DNA from 4 places in the Nocardia sp. NPDC004123 genome. Region 2 is predicted to be linked to each of the others. Evidence: riboswitches for the same ligand, from Rfam matches in the RefSeq annotation. Region 2 holds a riboswitch; each other region holds the start of a gene.
What was found. A riboswitch is a leader RNA that binds a small molecule or an ion and turns the genes downstream of it on or off. The one in region 2 is predicted to bind magnesium.
Positions count from the first base shown of each region.

Region 1: it holds a riboswitch for magnesium, as region 2 does, so the genes downstream of both, ACWEQQ_RS43735 (hypothetical protein) here and ACWEQQ_RS13480 (MgtC/SapB family protein) in region 2, are expected to answer to the same signal.
Region 3: it holds a riboswitch for magnesium, as region 2 does, so the genes downstream of both, ACWEQQ_RS10865 (NRAMP family divalent metal transporter) here and ACWEQQ_RS13480 (MgtC/SapB family protein) in region 2, are expected to answer to the same signal.
Region 4: it holds a riboswitch for magnesium, as region 2 does, so the genes downstream of both, ACWEQQ_RS19940 (hypothetical protein) here and ACWEQQ_RS13480 (MgtC/SapB family protein) in region 2, are expected to answer to the same signal.

Region 1 is NZ_JBSGGG010000049.1:27,202-32,047, forward strand. Features, by position in the region: gene ACWEQQ_RS43730 (ABC transporter permease) at 1-669, opposite strand, end outside; gene ACWEQQ_RS43735 (hypothetical protein) at 706-1,491, opposite strand; M-box (ykoK) riboswitch at 1,848-2,032, opposite strand; gene ACWEQQ_RS43740 (MFS transporter) at 2,112-3,350, opposite strand; gene ACWEQQ_RS43745 (AfsR/SARP family transcriptional regulator) at 3,436-4,846, opposite strand, start outside.
Region 2 is NZ_JBSGGG010000008.1:115,816-120,661, forward strand. Features, by position in the region: gene ACWEQQ_RS13460 (helix-turn-helix transcriptional regulator) at 1-568, shown strand, start outside; gene ACWEQQ_RS13465 (nitroreductase family deazaflavin-dependent oxidoreductase) at 711-1,151, shown strand; gene ACWEQQ_RS13470 (SDR family NAD(P)-dependent oxidoreductase) at 1,275-2,039, shown strand; gene ACWEQQ_RS13475 (AAA-associated domain-containing protein) at 2,041-2,664, opposite strand; gene ACWEQQ_RS13480 (MgtC/SapB family protein) at 2,726-3,439, opposite strand; M-box (ykoK) riboswitch at 3,641-3,816, opposite strand; gene ACWEQQ_RS13485 (MFS transporter) at 3,889-4,846, opposite strand, start outside.
Region 3 is NZ_JBSGGG010000006.1:205,857-210,702, forward strand. Features, by position in the region: partial or broken gene ACWEQQ_RS10855 (molybdopterin-dependent oxidoreductase) at 1-235, shown strand, start outside; gene ACWEQQ_RS10860 (DUF6636 domain-containing protein) at 329-754, opposite strand; M-box (ykoK) riboswitch at 941-1,119, shown strand; gene ACWEQQ_RS10865 (NRAMP family divalent metal transporter) at 1,461-3,233, shown strand; gene ACWEQQ_RS10870 (hypothetical protein) at 3,408-3,683, opposite strand; gene ACWEQQ_RS10875 (LysR family transcriptional regulator) at 3,922-4,830, opposite strand.
Region 4 is NZ_JBSGGG010000013.1:47,586-52,431, reverse strand. Features, by position in the region: gene ACWEQQ_RS19960 (glycosyltransferase 87 family protein) at 1-225, shown strand, start outside; gene ACWEQQ_RS19955 (DNA polymerase domain-containing protein) at 331-1,293, shown strand; gene ACWEQQ_RS19950 (DUF3558 family protein) at 1,595-2,119, shown strand; gene ACWEQQ_RS19945 (DUF3558 family protein) at 2,119-2,631, shown strand; gene ACWEQQ_RS19940 (hypothetical protein) at 2,729-3,145, opposite strand; M-box (ykoK) riboswitch at 3,426-3,606, opposite strand; gene ACWEQQ_RS19935 (magnesium transporter MgtE N-terminal domain-containing protein) at 3,711-4,846, shown strand, end outside.

The DNA.
Region 1 (4,846 bases), on a different contig from region 2:
TACCGTGATGACCTCCGAGGCCGCGAGCATGAACCACGCGCCGCCGAAGCTCATCATGCCGTTCCAGATCATCGGCACCATGGCCGTCGGCACCTCCAGCTGCCACAGCCGCTGCCAGCGGGTGAGCCGCATCATGCGGGCCGCATCATCCAGCTCCCGGGGCATATTGCGCAACGCCTGGTAGTAGGCGAAGGTCATGTTCCAGGCCTGCGCGGTGAAGATAGCGAAGATACACGCCGCCTCCGCGCCCAGATACGAGCCGTGGAACATGCCCACGAACGCGGTGACCGTGATCGAGACCAGGGCCAGCACCGGCACCGACTGCAGCACGTCGAGCGCCGGGATGAACACCTTCTCGGCCCGCCGCGAGCGCGCCGCCCACTGGCCGACGATCAATGTGAAGAGGATGGACGCCACCAGGCCGATGAACATGCGCAGCGTGGTGCGGGCCGCGTAATAGGGCAGGTTCGCGGGATCGGTTGATACGGACTCGGTTCCGGTATCCGGCGTCCAGGGCACCGACATGTCCCGAAACAGCCGCAGCACCACCAGGATCAGCAGCACGCCCGCGCCGATGATCAGGTAGTCCACCGCCCGGAGCCGGCCGCGCGCCCGCGGCGCCTCGGGAGTCATCTTGGGGCGGTCGGGAATTGCCAATTCAAGAGTCATTGCTGTTCACCTCGCTCCGAGCGGCGTCGTCGCAACTCAGTTGGTCGATTCGGCGGCGGCCGCGGGCGGTGCGGTCATGACGTTGAAGGCGTGTACGGCCGAGGCCAGCACCGCCGGTGCGCCGACGAGCAGGTTGAAAACCACGACGCCCATTCCGGCCCCGACCACCGCGCCCTCCAGGCAGCCGGTGACGGCGCCGGGAATCGCCAACGTGCCCAACGTCAATGCGCCGACCGCGAGACCCTGGCCCGCGCCCAGCAGGACGCAGCCCAGCGGCGCTCCGATGACCGCACCCAGCAGCGTGCCCACCGCCAGGGCCACGGTGAGCTCGTTGTTGACATTCTGGAAGACGGTATTCATCCGATCCTCGAAGCTGTCGGGATCGGCAATCGGCTGTGCCGCAGGGCCTTCGGCTTGCGCCTCCGCGGCGGCGTGCAGCTCCGCGGCGATGCGTCGTTCCTCGGTGCTGACCGGTCGGGCCCGATCCGGGCGCGGGGTGAGGGTGGCGCTGTCGCCGTCGATGCGGGCGTCGATCGGGTACGTCGTGTCCTGCTTCGTGATGGTCAGCGGGATCGCCCCCACCACCACGCCCTGCGGGTCGAGGATCTGCAGCTGGTCGGTGGTGGTTCGGAGCGTGCCGAGGTCGGTGCGCAGCACCACCGATCGGTCCACGATTCGGGCGTCGCCGGACACGGCCTGAGCTGTCACAGCGTCGGCGAGCCGGGCGTCCGGTCCGGGTGCCGCGGCCGAAGCGGCGGCAGGGGCGACCAGTCCGGCGGTGGTCATCGCCGCGGTGGCGAATGCGAACAAGCGAATTCTCATCGGGATGTTTCCCCTCGGGATACTGCTGCCCGCATCGGATTCCGGGCAGCATCGAATACCGTCGGGCACGGTGGTGCCGACGGGTCGGATAGATATGCGAATCTCCGAATTCATTCGTAAAATGTGCATGCGAATAGTCCGGTGCCGCGCGGGCGGCATCGTGATATCGGAGAATTGCGTGCGTCGAGATATCGACGCGGTGTTGGTGTGGTGGCTAGCGGCCCGGACCGAGGCGGAGGGGCCGACCCGGAGATCCCGGGTCATCATCGGGTGCCATCGTGCTACCCGACCTCCTCACTGGTAGAACGCGATTCGTCAACGCACGGGGGGAGGTCGCCCGGAACTCTCGGGGCGGACGCACACCCCTCTCGTCAGAGTTTTGGCACTGCACGACGTGTTCCGAACCGGAGTGTTCCGAATCGGAAAGCCACTTTGGATTACCCCTTGATCCGGAGAAATCTGTCCTAACCTTGGGCGTCTCTCGACGTCGTCAGATCAGTGGCCTGTGTTCGTGCAGGAGCCTCGCCTATCGAGGTGCAACAGGGAACCTAGTTAAAGACTCGTTAAAAGTCAAAACGGCGCCGGATTCGGCGGTCCGGCGGCTCCGACGATCACCATTCTCATTCTTCGACTGTGGCCGACGCCGCTGATAGGGCACCGGCACGCCGCGTCAGCTGCCGCCCGCCGATCATGACCGCGGCGATGGCGGTCACGCCGAGCAACGCGCCCGTGACGAGGACGCCGGTCACCGATGTGCAGCTGACGATCACGCCGCCGGTGAGCGCACCGAGGGCGACGGCCAGGTTGTACATGGCGGTATTGAGGGCGGTCGCCGCCTCGGGATGGTCGGGGGCGGCCTGCAGGATCCAGGTCTGCACGCCGACCGGAATCGCGCCGAATGCCGTGCCCCACACCAGCAGTGCCACGATGCCGCTGACCGGTGTGGTCGCGATGAGCGGGAAGAGTGCGAGTGTCACTGCCAGCAGGGCGGCGGCGGCGACCAGGGCGCGCCGCGGGTCGCGGCCGGCGGCGGCGCCGCCCGCGAAGGTTCCGGCCACGCCCGCCAAGCCGAAGGCCAGCTGTGCGGGCCCGATTGCCCCGGCGCCCAGACCGGAGATGTCCTGCAGCATGGGCCGGACGAAAGTGAATGCCGCCCAATGCCCGCCCACCAGAAGGAAGGTGGCGATGACGCCGGCGCGGACGGCCGGTGTGCGCAACTGCCGCGCCAGGGCGCGGGGGCGGACCACCTCGGTGGCGGGCAGGGGCGGCAGCAGCAGCCGCAGTGCGAGGGCGACCACCGCGCCGAATCCGGCCAGTGCGGCGAAGGCGACGCGCCAGCCGCTCAGATTGCCGATCAGCGTCGCGGCCGGCACGCCCAGCACGTTGGCCGCTGTCGCACCGCCGAACGCGAGCGATATCGCTCGTGGAATATGGTGCGCGGGAACCAGTCTGACCGCGCACGAGGCGGCCAGGGCCCAGAAGCCGCCGATGGCGATGCCGGCGACGGCACGTGCGGCGAGCAGGATCGCGAAGTCCGGTGCCAGCGCCGAGACCGCTGTCGCGGCCAGCATCAGCCCGATCAGCCCGAGCAGGACCGTACGCCGGTCCGATCTTCCGATCGTGACGGGCAGGGTGGTCGCGGCCGCCGCGGCCATGAGTCCGGGCAGCGTGATCGTCAATGCGACCGCGCCGGGAGAGACGTCGAAGGTGTGACCGATGGGGGTGAGCAGGCCGACCGGCATGGCCTCTACGGTGACCATCGCGAAGGTGGCGGTGGATACCGCCGCGACGGCGAGCCAATTGCGGATCGGGGTTCCGGCGCCGGTGGATTCGTGGGTGGAAGCGATGGGGGCTGCCATTACTTCCACCCGCTCGTGTCGGAGGAGGAGGTGGTGTTCGCCATGTTCGCAAACACTTCCGGGCAGCGCTGATGCGACGCTGGCGTCAGCTGACAGCGCGCTGGTACAGCGCCTGCTCGAAGAGGACGTCGACCTGGTCGCAGGGGGTGCGCCGCCCTTCGCTGAGGACGGAGAGGAATCGGTGCTGCCCCAGCGCTTTCCGGGCGAGGGTGCACGCCTGCCGTACGTCGGGACCGGGATTGCCGTTCGTGAGGCGACCGTCCACTCGGTCGATGGCTCCCAGCAGGCGCGCGGCCGGTTCGGGTGCGCCGATGGCGAGGGCGGCCAGCGCACAGCCGACGGCGACGACGGGGAGCAGTCGTGGTGCGGCGGTGGCGGCGAGGTCGCGGGCTATCTCCAGTTGCCTTGTCGCGGTGCCGATTCGGCCCGTTCTGACCAGTGCGATCGCGTAGTGTGTGCGCCCCAGGATCTCGTCGGTGGCCAATGCCGCGGCCGGACTGCAGTCGGCACCGCGCAGCGGACCGTCGTCGCCGAACAATCGACCGTACAGCTCGATCGCCGTGCCCGGTTCGCCTTGCCGCAGTGCCAGATCGGCCTCGGCAATGCGGAGCCACTGCGCCGTTCCATCGGGCACCTGGGTATCCACCCACCTCCGGGCGGACGCCAGGTAGGCGGCGCCGCCGTCCACATCGTTCTCCCGCAGATGCAACTGCGCGGCGCGGCGCAGCACGCCCACGACCTCCTCGGCCCCCAGGCCCGGGGTCAGCAGTTCGGCGGCCCGGGCGATGAGGGGAGCACCCGCGGCGAGCCCCGCGGATTCGATCCGGTGGTGGGCCAGGTGCAGCAGCGCCCGGCTCACCCCGCGCGGCTCGCCCAGTCTCTCCAGAATGCTGATGGCCGCTTCGAGGTCGGCCACGCATCGCTCGAACGACTCTGTGTCACCGCCGATTTCGTCCAGCGCCCGCAGCACCAGCGCATTGCCGCGCAACCAGGCGTCCTCGGCGGCCAGGCACTGGTTCAGCAGGTCGCCGGCACCACGGTGCCGGTCGCGAAGCGCCAGCAGCAGCACGAAGATCGGATGCGGCGGCCGGGACTCGCCCATGGCGGTCCGCACCAGTTCATCGAATTCACCCGAGCAATCGGGTATTTGGCCCCACCACAACGGCTCGTGGTACGCGGGCAACTGGTGGGCGTAGCGGACGGCGAGAAAGTCCGCGGCGCGGCCCGGCGGCGGAGCCGCACCGAACAACGCCAGCACCCGCGGTTGCCAGGCCAGGGCCTCGCCACGGAGCCCGCACAGCAGCCAATGCCAGATCAGGCCGCCGTACAGACCGACCGCACACTCGCCGTCCCCGGTGCGCACCGCCCATTCCAAAGCGGCCAGGCAGTTGGCGTGTTCGATGGTGAGCAGGCGCGTCGCCTGCTGCTGCCGCGCATCGAGCAGCCGTGGTGCCGCGTCCCGTACGAGAGCGAGGAAATGGCCGGCGTGGGCGTCC
Region 2 (4,846 bases):
CCTGGCCGGTCTCAACCCGCCCTGCGCCGCCACCGACAGCGGCACCGGCATCGGTGCCGAGACCCGCAACCTGCTCGACGCCTGGAACCCCCGCCCGGCCGTTCTGCGCGACCGCTACTGGAATATGCTGGCCTACAACGACACCGCCCGCGCCGTCTTCGGCTACAACGGCCCTGGCAGCAACTGCCTGGTCACCTACTTCACCAACCCGCGCTACCTGGCCATGCCACAGACCTGGTCCGAGGCCGCCCCCGCGGTCGTGGCCGCCTACCGTGCCGACTCCGCACTCTGCCCCGGCGACCCCGGCTTCGACTCCGTCATCGCCGAACTCGCTTCCCGCAGCCCGGAATTCGCGCGCCTGTGGTCGCGCCACGATGTCGGCCCGGCCCAGCAGGCGGTCAACGCGCTGGCACACCCCGAGGCCGGTGAACTCCACTTCGAGGCCACCACCCTCACCCTCGCCGACCAATCCGACCGCCACCTGGTTCTCTACAACCCCCGCGCCGGCACCGACACCGCCGCTCGCCTCGACCAGCTCCACCGCCTCCGGCTGGCCTCGCCCGCCTGAGCTCGCCGGCACCGAATCGTGCTCGCGGGCCGCAACCCAGCAATGTTGACCCTGCTCACATTTCTGGTAATGTTTGCAGCGCTAACTCGACTCTAGTGGCCGTCGTAGAAGGCTTCGATGCATCAGGGACAAGGGACAGGCGTTGAACAAGTACGCACTGAAAGATAGCGGGGCCAAACTGATGAACCTCGCCCACCGGGTCGTCCTCACCGTCAGCGGGAACAAACTGCTGGCCAACCCGTTCGGGATGCCGGTGGTCGAATTGCACACGGTCGGGCGGAAGTCGGGGCTGCCGCGCTCGTGCTACCTGACCGCTCCGGTCCATGACGCCGGCCGGGTCGTGCTGGTCGCCTCGAAGGGCGGCGACGACCGGAATCCCGACTGGTACCGCAACCTCCAGGCGCACCCCGATGCCGAACTGGTGATCTACGGCCGACGGCGAAAAGTGCACGCACACACCGCAGATCACAGCGAGCGAGCCGAACTGTGGCCGCAGATCACCTCGGCATACCAGGGCTACGCGAACTACCAGGAGCGAACCACCCGCGAGATCCCGGTCGTCATCTGTGAACTGAGGGACTGACAACGGTCACCACCGGTGGCGCCCTCGCCGCGCCGGCGGGAGCCGTGCCCGGCAAGGTGGTGGTGGCACACCCACGATAACTGCGCACTGTTAACCCATCACGCGGCCCGGCAGGCTGAAGCCATGACACACAACGGGTTCCGGTTCCAGGACAAGGTCGCGCTCATCACCGGCGGCAGCAGCGGGATGGGGCTGGCCGCCGCGCGGCGGCTCGTCGCGGAGGGGGCGTGGGTGGTCGTGACCGGGCGGGACAAGGACCGGCTGGACACCGCGGTGGCCGAGCTGGGGGAGCGGGCGGCCGGGGCGGCCGGAGACGCCACCGAGCCCGAGGATCTCGCGGCGCTGGCGCGGGTGGTGTCCGAGCGGTTCGGGCGGCTGGATGTGGCGTTCGTGAATGCGGGAATCGGTGCGTTCCAACCTGTTTCGGCGGTCACCGGCGACGAGTTCGATCGGGTGGTGGGGATCAACTTCAAGGCCGCGTTCTTCACCGTGCAGCACATGCTGCCGCTGCTGGTCGACGGGGGTGCGATCGTCCTCAACGCCTCCTTCGCCCCGTATCGGGGCGCGCCCGGCGCCGCACTGTATTCGGCGACGAAGGCGGCGGTGCAGAATCTGACGCGGACGCTGGCGGCGGAGTTGGCGCCGCGCGGAATCCGGGTGAACTCGGTCAGCCCCGGCTACATCGACACCCCCGCCTACCGGGCCGAGGCCTCCGCCGACGCGCAGGCCACCGCGGGGTCACGGGTGGCGCTGGGGCGGGTCGGCGACAGCGACGAGGTGGCCGCCGCCGTCGCGTTCCTGGCCTCCGCAGACGCCTCCTACATCACCGGTCAGGACCTGCTCGTCGACGGCGGCCTCACCACGGTGATCCCGTCGGCGATGGTGTGACTCAGGACGCGCGCAGATCGGCGGCGGGATCGGCGGTGATGCGGCCGGAATCGGTGTCGTAGTCGTACAACTCGGCGTAGCGGCCCCAGTCGATGGCCAGCTCCAGCTGGCGGCGGGCGTCGTCGTCGGAGCAGCCGCGCCGCAGCAGATCGAGAATGAAATCCGCGCCCACCGTCTGATCGCTGCTGCCCACCAGCGCCGAGCAGATGGTGCGCACCAGCGGGGCACGCCGGCGGGCCTGCGCGGCGAAAATCGCCTTGCTGGACCGGATGTCGGCATTGGTGAAATTCGCCCCGACATTGGTCAGCATCACGTCACCGGACTCCACCAGCAGCAGACCCAGCAGCGCCGCCGCGTCGACCAGCGGCATCAGGTCGTCGACCTCGAAATTCAGCTCGTCGGCCACCACCGGCAGGTCGGCGCGGCCGTCGTTGCCGTACACCAGCTCCAGCAGACCCGCGATCCCGCCGACCGAGGCATCGGGCAGCGGCACCGCGAACGGCGTCAACGTATCCGCCGGGGCCGCAGCGACTTCGGTGTCACGGCCGGTGAGCAGACCGTAGATCTGATCGACCAGCGTCTCGAACCCCGGCGTGCGGCGGCTGCGCGGGCGCGGCTGCTCCACCGTGATCTCGGCGATTGCGCCGAAGCCACCCCGCGCGACGGATACGACCGCAGCGCGGCGTTCACTCCTCGGCCTCCGCCCGCAGCGGCACCGTGCGCCACCCGACGCTGGTCACCGACGGCTCCAGGCTCAACCGGCTCACCGCGGCCTCCATCTGCCGGTCGTCGCGGCGGTCCCCGGTCAACTCCGCCCGCACCTGCACCCGGCCCGGGGAGGTGTCGTGGCTCGAGATCGACACCAGCCGGAAATCGGTGCGCGTCAGCGACTGCACCAGCAGCGCCCGCACATGCGCCTCGTGCGCGTCGTCGGTGTCGGCGTGGAAGGCGTACAACGCCTCCTGGGCCTCGGCCTCGTCGACACCGGGGCGATCCACCGTGCGCGCCACCGTGCGCAGCGCGGTATTGACCACCACCACCGCCACCGTGCCCGCCACCGCGGTCGAATACATGCCCGCACCCGCGAGCGCACCCACCGCCGCCGCACACCACAGCGTCGCGGCGGTGTTCAGGCCGCGGATATTGAACCCGTCGCGCAGGATCACGCCCGCGCCCAGGAAGCCGATACCCGAAACAATCTGTGCCGCAACACGAGTCGGATCCGCCGAGGCGCCGTTGAAGCCGTGCGCGGACAGCAGCACGAACAAGGTCGCCCCGGCGGCGACCAGCGAATTCGTGCGCAGTCCGGCCATCCGGGCCCGGAACTGACGCTCGAACCCGATCACCGCGCCCAACCCGACACCCGTGCCGAGCCGCAGCAGCATTTCCCACATGGTCATCTCGATCTCCCAGCGGATGACGGCGCACTCCGGACTCGGACGCTACCGGGGTACGGGTAGCGGCCGGGAGATTGCGGGAGTGACACCGAGTGAACGATTGGCTAACGGAACTCGATCCGGTCCATCGGGCACGACCACCACCTCCTCGACGCCACACGCACGCATGCCAGGGGAGTGGGACCGGCGCGACATCGCCGGTACGGGTACCACCCCTCGTAAGACCTTCAGCACTCCACGGCGTGAACCCGCCACGGGCGGCGGGAGCCGGTCGGGGCATCCCCTTAGCTCGGGGAAACCTGTCCTGATCCGGGGCGTCTCTCGACGTTCGGGATCGCCGGCCTGTATCCGTGAAGGAGCCTCAGCTAACGACGGCACCTTGCGACCAGAAGTAAACACCGGCCCGCCGCGATCGGCAACCCGACGTGAGCGCCGTCGCATTCGCGCACCCGCTAGCGTCGCGCCTCGACCGCGACCCGCGCCACCAGCCGCACCACACACAGCACCGCCACCACCGCCGAGAAGATCTGCACCGCAGCCAGCAAACCGGTCGCGCCCGCCAGCAGGCCGACGCCGATGACCGGGCCGCCGCTGCCGCAATAGGCCATCACGAAATAGGTCGACAGCACATCGGCGTGCCGATCGGCCGGCGCGGCCGCATTGATCGCGGTCAATCCCGACAGGAACACCAGGCCGTGACCGGCCCCGGCCAGCACTGTCGCGAACAACAGCAACGGCAGCGAGGAGACCGCCCCCGCGATCGCCAGCAGTACCAGGCCCACCGCCAGCAGCGGGAACCCCGTGAAGTCCAGAGCCCGTTCGGATTTGCCGTAACCCACCAGCTGCGCCACCGCCCACGCCGCGGGCAGCAGCGCGGCCGCCGCGCCGCCGACCACCAGATTCGCACTGCCCGACAGGGTCGCGGCATAGGTCGGGATCAGTGTGAGGAAGACGCCGACCACCGCGAAACCCAGGAACGCGCCCGTGCCCGCGGCCGCGAAGACCGCACCCATCCCGGCCGGGATACTCGGCCGCCGCGGCCGCCACCGGGTGATGGTCGCGGTCTCCGGCAGCGCCGCCACCGCCACCGCGGCCGGGATCAGCAGCGCCAGCTCCACCACGAACGGCGTCACGTAGGGGGCTGGAAGATATTGCGCCAGAACAGCTCCCAGTACCGGGCCCAGGCCCATGCCGCCGGCCGAAGCCACCGCCGACACCAGGGCCGCGCGGCGGCGGTCACCGTGCGGTTCCAGCTCGGTCAGCGCGGCGGTGAGCGCACCCGAGGCCGCCCCGACCGCCAGCCCCTGCAGGATGCGGGCCGCGAACAACCAGACCACCGCGCCGGCCAGCGCGAAACCCAGCGTGCCCAGCGCCGCCAGCGCCAGCGCGGGCAGCAGAATCCGGCGCCGC
Region 3 (4,846 bases), on a different contig from region 2:
CGCGGTCGCCACCGTGGCCTTCCGCCGCTACCGTCTGCCCGCCTTCGCCGATGTGCCCCGCACCGAGGTCACCTTCATGCGTACCTCGGACGAGATCGGCCCGCTGGGCGCGAAGTCCATGAGCGAGAGCCCCTTCAGCCCGGTGGCCCCCGCCCTGGCCAATGCCCTCCGCGACGCCACCGGCATCCGCTTCACGGACCTGCCGCTCACCCGGGACCGCATCTGGCAGGCCCTGCACCATCGGCGGACCCGCCTCCCGGTCCGCGCGGCCACGCCCAGCCGCGCCGAATTGGCCCTGCTCACCGACTATCGAAAGCCGTAGGGCCCGTCAGTCGATGGTGTAGGCCTGGCGGGAGAGGCGGAAGCCGTGGCCCGCCCCGGCGCATTCGACGTAGTCGGTGGTGCTCAGGCAGGTGAGGCCGCCGACGGTGACGTTCGTGCCGTAGTCGAGGACCGCCGCGGTGGATTCGACCAGACGGTCGCCGTGGCAGTGGAAGTCGACGACGCCGGTGCTCTCCAGGACCAAGCGGTCGCCGTACTGGAGGTGGCAGTTCTCCGGCCGGGGCGGGGTGGCGTAGTCGTGCTGGGAGATCTCGCAGGCCGCGGTGGTCGCGGAGACGAGGCAGCCGATGTTTCCCGACGGCGTGCGGAACTGCACGAAGTCGGGCGGTGCCGCCTGGGCGATCGCCGGGCCCAGCGTGGACACGGCGATCAGGGCGGCGGCCGCGGTCAGGACACGGATCGGAAATTGCATGTCGACTCCCCGGTTCGGCAGGTTTACCGGTTGATCGTCGCCACCGCCGGATGCGATAACGGACCGGGTGGCCAGGAAGGTTTGCCACGGAGTTGCCCTGGCCGGATCGGGTGGGGCACAAGGGATTATGAGGAACCGACCGGCCCGGATTTGACAAGCGGAACGACCGGGCTCACCATTGCCCAGTCAGCACCTCGCTAGGCGAGGCTCCTGTACGAACACAGGCCACTGATCCGACGACGTCGAGAGACGCCCAGGGTTAGGACAGATCACCCCGGATTAAGGGGTGATCCGAAGTGGCTTCCCGGGTCGCGAGCCCCCGGATACGTCGTGCAGTGCCGAAGCTCTGACGAGAGGGGTGCAGGGTCCGCGCCCTCGCGCGAAGCCCAGATCCCTCCTGCTGTGCGCGATGCGACACCCGATGTAGTGACGTCCACGTACGTCCCGGCGGCAAGGAGGTGAGGGACGAACAATGAGTTCCGGCGATAGTCCGTATCCGAGTACGGATTTCACTCTTCAGACGTCCCCGGCTTGCCGCATTCCGGTCACCGGCTGACCCGTTTCCCGCACAGGCGTGCCCGGCGTTCCACCGCCGGTCGGTAGCCCGCGCGTGCCCCGGGCCGGTCGATCCGTGCCCGAACTCGCTCGGCGGCCGGGCGTATTCCGCACGCCCGCACACCTGATGATCGAAAGCGAGGGACAGGCCATGGCCTTCTTCGCGAACGGCTCCAGCCGCCGCACCTCCACCGTCGCCGTGCCCGCCGCAGCCGGCCGGCCCGCCGCCGACGTCCACCCCACCGGCGCCGTCATGGACAGCGCGCATGTCGGCGATATCGTCGGCGCGCTCGGCTCCATCGGCCGGCACGACACCCTCGAAGGCCGTTCCCGCCGCCAGCGTTTCCGCATGCTGCTGGCCATCATCGGGCCCGGCCTGATCGTCATGGTCGGCGACAACGATGCCGGTGGCGTGGCCACCTACGCGCAGGCCGGACAGAACTACGGCATGGCGCTGGTCTGGACCCTGGTGCTGCTGATCCCGGTGCTCTACGTGAACCAGGAGATGGTGGTCCGTCTCGGCGCGGTCGCCGGAGTCGGCCACGCGCGCTTGATCTTCGACCGCTTCGGCAAGTTCTGGGGCGCGTTCAGCGTCGGCGACCTGTTCATCGTGAACGCGCTCACCATCGTCACCGAGTTCATCGGTGTCTCCATGGCGCTCAACTACTTCGGGCTGCCCAAGGGCGTCGCCGTGCCGCTGGCCGCGGTCGCGCTGTTCGCCATGGTGGCCGGCGGTTCGTTCCGGCGCTGGGAGCGGTTCCTGTTCGGGCTGATCGCGCTGAACATCGTCATGTTCCCGCTGGCATTCCTGGTGCACCCCAAGGCATCCCAGGTCGCGCACGGATTCCTGCCGTCCTTCCCGGGCGGGCTGAACTCGACGCTGCTACTGCTCATCGTGTCCATCGTGGGCACCACGGTCGCGCCGTGGCAGCTGTTCTTCCAGCAGTCCAATATCGTCGACAAGCGCATCACTCCCCGCTGGATCCGCTACGAGCGCATCGACCTGTGGGTCGGCATCGTCGTGGTCATGGTCGGCGCGGTCGCCATCATGGCGGCGACCACCTTCGGCCTCGCGGGCACGGCCGCGGCCGGCAGCTTCACCGATGCCGGGGCCGTCGCCCACGCGCTGCACGACCACGTGGGCACCACCGCCGGCGCGCTCTTCGCCATCCTGCTGCTGGACGCCTCGCTCATCGGCGCCAATGCCGTCGGCCTGGCCACCACCTACGCCCTCGGCGACACCCTGGGCCGGCGGCACTCGCTGCACTGGAAGGTCTCCGAGGCGCCGGCCTTCTATCTCGGATACGCGGCGCTGCTCGGCGTCGCCGCCGCGGTGTCGTTCAGCCCCGATCACGTGCTGGGCCTGCTGACCCAGGGGGTGCAGGCGCTGGCCGGGGTGCTGCTGCCCTCGGCGACGGTGTTCCTGGTCCTGCTCTGCAATGACAAGGCCGTGCTCGGCCCGTGGGTGAACACGGTCAGGCAGAACATTGTCGCCGGGGTCATCGTCTGGTCGCTGGTGCTGCTGTCGCTCGCGCTGACCGCGGCCACCTTCTTCCCGGACCTGACCACCACGACCCTCGAAATCGGCTTCGGCGCGGGCGCGCTGGTCGGCGTCCTGGGCGGGGCGGGCATGCTCATCGCCTGGCAGCGCGGCCGGCGTCGCCGGGCCGAGCGGACCGCGGCCGAGCTCGGCGGACTGGATCCGGATCAGGTGGAGGAGCTGGACTCCACTCGCCTCACCAAGGCCGAACGCAAGGCCATTCTGGAGGCGGACCGCGACACCTGGCGCACCCCTGCGCTCGACACCCTGGCGCGACCGGCGTTCTCCACGGCGCGCACGGTGGGCATGGTCGCCCTGCGCGGCTACCTGCTGCTCGCGGTGATCCTGGTGGGCGTCAAGATCTTCCAGTCCATCGGCGGCTGATCAACCACGGCGCGGCCGCAGTTCCTGGACATCGTCACCGATGCGCTTGGGCTGCGGCCGTTTTCGATGAAGCTCACGTTTTCGATGAGGCTCAGCAGTGTGCGGGATGAAATCGGAAGGCACCACACAGGTTTGGACGAATCCGGTTCGGGGAATACCCGGGGTGCACGACCGTCAGAGATCGTCGAGATCGGGAATGGGGGGCAGAACCGGCTCTGGCCACTCCTCCAGGGTTGCCACCTGCAGGTGGATGAAGGCTGCGATGCGGTGCCGGGCCGAGGACGGGAGTCGCGCGATATCGGCCGGGCTCAGGACGTGTGCGCCGAAGGAGTGGGGCTGTGACGCTTCGGGGTCAGGCGATTCGGGAACAACCTCTAGCTTTGGCCGCGAAGCAGTGGCCGGAATGTGTGGCTCATCCGGGTCTGCGGTAGCGGCGGCGGTTCGCACCATGCCGTGACCATAACCCTTTGATAACGCCCACGGGGAGGCGTTGGCGCACTTGTGTCTTCGGGCTGCGAATTCAGCGAAGACATTGTAATGGCGAGAGAAATGTGCAGGCAGCGACGGCCCTTCGGAAATTCGGTGGGCCTGCGCCGGAACACTATGGTGATGGGCGTCACTCTGTCAACACTTCGGACAAAACCCCCCGGAATGGCGCGCAACTCCCCCGAAGACTCCCGCGGGCGATTCAGAGTGGGCGGCGCGCAATGGCATACAAATCGCGCGCCGGACCGGTCGGCTTCTGTCCGATCGGCCATACCGCACGCAGCTGTCTTTCCAGATCCAGACCGGTCACCGTGGGCGACATCAGGATCCCCTCGGCCAGTTCGGTGGCCACCGCCAGGGAACTCAGCACGGCCGGCGCGATGCCGTCGGCGACGGCGGTCTTGATCGCAGTGGTCGAGGACAGCTCCAGCGCGACATTCGGCTCCCAGCCCGGCATTCCGGCGGTCATGGCACGCTCGAAGGAGTTCCGGGTGCCCGATCCGGGTTCGCGATAGATGAGCGGGCTGCGCGCCAGTTCGGCCGCGTCGATCTCGGCCCGGCGGGCCCAGGGGTGACCGGGCGCGACCACCACGACCAGCCGATCCCGGCCCACCACATGGCTTTCCAGTTCGGTCGGCAGGCGGGGGCTCTCCACGAACCCGATTCCGGCCCGGCCCTCGAGCACCGCCTTGGCAACCTCTGCCGAATTGCCCGATTCCAGGGCGATGGAGGTGTCCGGCATCCGGGCGCGCAGGCCCACCAGCCACTTCGGGAACAGGTACTCCGCGATGGTCTGGCTGGCCGCCACCCGCAGCCGCGAATCCCGCTGCGCGCGCAGGCTGTCGATCCCGGCGTCCAGCCGGGCGGCCGCATCCACGACAGTGCGCGCCCATTCGGCGATGAGCGAGCCCGCCGCCGTCGGCCGCGAGCCGAGCGTCGTCCGCTCCAGCACCGGCACGCCCACCAGCTGCTCGAGGTAGCGGATGCGCGAGCTGGCGGAGGGCTGACTGATGCCGTGCGCCTTGGCCGCCCGGCCGAGACTGCCCAGCTCGATCACCGACAACAGCAGATCGAGGGCGGCCAGATCGGGGACGCGCGGGGACAACGGCACAGAGCGAGTCTATGCA
Region 4 (4,846 bases), on a different contig from region 2:
GGCTGGTACCTGGTCACCGCGATCACGGCCGCGATCTTCGTGATCGGCCCGCAGAACTGGCTCCCGGACGGTGAACATCGCGAATCGCACTGGACGCCTTGGCAGCACCTGATCGGCAACACCTACGTCTGGTTCAGCGTGCTGCTGGTGGCGCTGTTCCTGCTCAGCACCCGGCGTGTGCAGCCGGTCGACCAGAACCATGCGGTTGGTGCGCTGGTCCGTTAGGCCCCTTCCTGTTTCATCATTTCCGGTATCAGCTCGCGGTACTGCGCCGCGGCTGCCACGGCCGGGATGGTTGACGGCGGTACGGGTGTGGCGCATGGTGGGCCGATGGGCGATGACGTGCGGGCCGGGCTGAAGTTCTCCAGTCTCGACAGTCCCTTGTTCGACGGGGCAGAGGCCACCAAGGGCGATTTGATCGACTACCTGGAGGCGATCGGCGAGCGGATGGTGCCGTCATTGCGGGAGCGGCCGCTGTCGGTGGTGCGGGTGCGGCCGGGGCAGGAGCCGTTCATGCAGAAGAACCTGCCCAAGTACACACCGGAGTGGGTGCGGCGGGTGACGCTGTGGGCGGGCAGCTCGAAACGGGAGGTGTCCTACGCGCTCTGCGATGACGTGCGGACGTTGCTGTGGTTCGGCAATCAGCGCGCGGTGGAGTACCACGTGACACTGCTGTACGCGGCGGGTCTCGCCGACTATTCCGGCAGCCCAACGCATCTCGTGCTGGATATCGACCCGGCGCCCGATCAGCCCTTCGCCCAGGTGGTCGGGGCCGCGCAGCTCATTCGGGAAGCGCTGGCGGCGGACGGGCTGGCGGGCGCGGTGAAAACCAGTGGCTCCAAGGGCGTGCACATCTTCGTCCCGGTGGTGCCGGGCGTCGATCTCGAGGATGCCGCGGCGGCGACCCGGGCGATCGCCGCGCGTGCCGAGCGGCTCGATCCGCAGCTCGCCACCACGGCGTTCATTCGAGAAGACCGGGGCGGCAAGGTCTTTCTCGATTCGACCCGCGCCGGCGGCGCGACGGTGGTGTCGGTCTACAGCCCGCGGATTCGCCCGGGCGCGACCGTCTCGTTCCCGGTCGTCTGGGCGGACCTGCCCGACATCGACCCGCACGATTTCACGATTCGCACGGCGGCCAAGATGCTCGGCGACCGCGATCCCTGGGCCGAGGCCATGCCCGAACCCCAATCTCTCCCAGCCGATCTCATCGCCGAGGGACACACCATCCCGGTGGCGCGGGTGCAGGCCATGCACGAGGGCAAGCGCCGCGCCCGCGCCCGCCGTGAGAACTGACTCAGGCCAGGCACGCCGACCGGCACCCACACCACGGTGGACACCACCGGCAGCACGAGCACCCGGCTCAGGCCGGCCAGGCCCATGAGGGTGGCGGGCCCGAATTCGGCCGGCCAGACGATCGTCGCGGGACGATCCGGAATGGTGAGTTCGAGAGTCATGGATGAATCCGCATCCATTCGAGAAAGGCACGCGGAAATAGGCGAGTGGCAGGTGCGTCGCCGAATATCGGAAAGTCACAAATCGTCCGCCGCGTCGCCGATCGCATGATTCGGGCGGTTCGCCTACGCTGGTCGGCGTGATGAGAGCGGCAGGCGCGGTGGCGGGGATCGCCCTGATCGGGGCGGCGATCGCGGGCTGCGGCGGCTCGTCGAATCAACGGGCGGCCCCGGCGACGACCACATCCAGGGCGGCGGTGATGCCGGCACCGAACACCATCGGACTGTGCGGCGGGGTGGCCGATGCCGATGTCGGCCAGGCGACCGGGCTCAATGGGCTGCAGCGAGTGGCGGTGAATCCGCTGGGATGTGCATGGCAGCGGCCCGCGGGCGGTGACTACGCGGTGGTATTCCACTGGTTCCGGGGCAGTCCGCTCGCGGACCGGCGGACTCAGATCACCGACGCGCGCCCGTCCGACGTTCAGGTGGGCGGGCAATCCGGCATCGAATGGCAGGGGCCGCAGTCGTGCGAGGTGGCACTTCCGTTCGGGGACAGCGATTTCATCGATTGGTCGGAGCGGGCCGCGATTACCGAGACCGCCAAGGAGCCCTGCAAGGGACTGGAACAGCTGGCGGCGTCCACTCTGACGAAGGCCGGGCAGGGGTAATGCGTCGGGTTCGAACGCCAATCGCCTTGGCGGCCTTACTGATCGCCGCACTCTCGGGGTGCTCGCAGGGTCCGAAGGAATCGCCCGTGCGCGCCGCCGACGCCCCGAACCTGCTGGCCGGCTGCGGCCCGCTGGAGGATCAGAAGATCGCGAGCAACCTGCACGTCTCGGGCATCAGACAGCAGAGCGCCCCCACCATCTGCAACTGGACCGCCACCAGTCCGAACGGCGGTGCGGTCGACATCACCTACGCCTGGCTGGAGAACGACACCCTGAGCCGTGAGGTCCAGATCGCTGATCAATTCGGTTATCAGGTCGAGCGTTTGGTGATCAAGCACTTCGGCGGCATGTACTGGCGTGACCCGAAGGATCCGAGCACCTGCGCCGTGACCGCCTCCGACACCGGCACCGTCACCTGGTGGGTCCAGAACCGCGACCACGCGGCGCAACCGGACCCGTGCGCGGGGGCCATGACTCTCATGCAGGCCACCCTCTCGGTAGACGGTGTGTGACCGTTCCCAACCTGCTGCCGGACAAGAAGACAGCGGCGGTGAGGGTCGAGACCCTCATCGCCGCAACGGGTTTCACCGAAACAATCGCACTCGCCCGCTAGACGGCAGGCGCCGCGCCGGCGGGAGCCGGGGTGGAGTCGGGCGCGGACAGGCGCTGGGCCAGGCCGATGCCGACCGCGATGGCGGCGGGTACGCCGGTCAGCACCAGACCGGCCGCCGCACCCAGCGGAATGCCGATGGCGGCGCCCGTGAGGCCGCCCGCGATGCCGGTCGGCACCGACATGACCGTGACGCCGGCGATGGCGCCGCCCGCGGCGCCGATGGCGCAACCGGCCGCGCCGCCGATGAGGGTGCCGATCAGGGTGCCCATCGAGGTGGCCAGACCGAACTGGTTGACCGCCGCGGCGAACGCGGCATCCTGGTCGGCCTGGCTCGCGACGGTCTTCGGCACCGGCGCGGACAGGGCAGGGGCGGGGACGGTGGCGGCCAGGGTGTACGCGGTGATTTTCCTCATTGGCGAACCTCCGAAATTCTGGGTGGATGATTTCGAATGAGGGTGGAAAGGCCAGCACGTATTACACGGCCGCGTCATGGGGATACGCATCGTGCGTGGTGTGGTGAAAGGTCAGAGTCGTGTGGCGTGTTTCCACCCGCAAACGGGTGAGTGGAACGGATCACTCGGATACGGACTATCGCCGGGGGTCATGGGTCGTCCTCACCTCCTTGCGGCCGGAGCGCACGAGGGCGCTGACCAGGGTGCACCCGAGGAGTCGCCACGGCAGCAGGCCGGAGGGCGAGCACCCCTCTCGTCAGAGCTTCGGCACTGTACGACGTATCCCCAATGACAATGACGTTGGGAAGCCACTTCGGGTGACCCCTTAATCCGGGGAAACCTGTCCTAACCCTGGGCGTCTCTCGACGTCGTCGGATCAGTGGCCTGTGTTCGTACAGGAGCCTCGCCTAGCGAGGTGCTGATTGACGCCGCAAAGTCTGGCAGTAGAGGATTGATTCGTCAAATTCGGACATGCAATGTTCGCCCGTGGCCGCCGGAATTCCGGGTCGCCGAGTCAGGAGCGCATATGACCGAACCCACAGTATCGTCGAAGCCGGAATCGGTTGCGACGGTGCATCTGTCGCAGTTGCTGAAGGCGCCGGTGATCGCCGCGTCGGGGGAGACCATCGGCCGCGTGGACGACCTCATCGTGCGCCTGCCGGGTGGCGAAGCCTATCCGCCGGTGATCGGCGTGGTCGTCGGGATGGGCGGGCGCGATGTGTTCGTCTCCGCCGAACGTATCCGGCTGTTCGGAGCCGATCGCATCGTTCTCTCGGTCAACAAGGTCGACCTGCGGTCCTTCGAGCGGCGTGCGGGTGAGGTGCTGCTGCGCGCGGACATCCTGGGTCACCGGCTGATCGATGTGGAGGCGGTGGAGCTGGTGCGCGCCTACGATGTCGAACTCGATCGGGTCGGCGTGCCCGACGACTCCGGTTCGGGCTGGGTGCTGGCGCGACTGGACACCCGCCGCCCGGCTCGCCTGTTCGGGCTGATCAAGTCCGGCGGCGGTCACGCCTCCCGGGATTGGAAGGCGTTCGAGCCGCTGATCGGCCATGAGCAGTCGCTGACCCAGCGGCTCAGCAGCCGGTTGCGCGGGCTCAAGCCCGCTGAGATCGCCGACCTGCTGGAGGACGCGGACAAGCACGAGCAGGACGAGATCCTGGATCAAGTGCACGACGACCCTGAACTGGAGGCGGATGTCTTCGAGGAGCTCGACTCCGACAAGTCCAGCCGCCTGCTCAACGACATGTCCGATGCGGAAGTCGCGGCGCTGCTCGGGCGCATGCGCGCCGACGACGCGGCCGACTCCGTCATCGAACTCAAGCAATCGCGCCGCCGGCGGGTGCTCGACCTGATGCCGCCCGGGCAGCGCGTCAAGGTCGTCACGCTGATGGGGTTCAATCCCGACAGCGCCGGCGGGCTGATGAACGTCGACTTCGTCTCGTGTCCGCTGGACGCTACGGCGGCACAGGCGCTTTCGGTGGTCTCCGCCGCACACGCATTGCAGCCGGAGGCCCTGCTGAAAGTGCACGTACTCGACTCCGGCCGGCTGGTGGGCGTGGTCTCGGTGATCGCGCTGCTGCAGGCCGACCCGGCGACGCCGGTCGCCGGCCTCATGGACGACGATCCGGTGCGGGTCGCGCCCGAGACCGATATCACCGA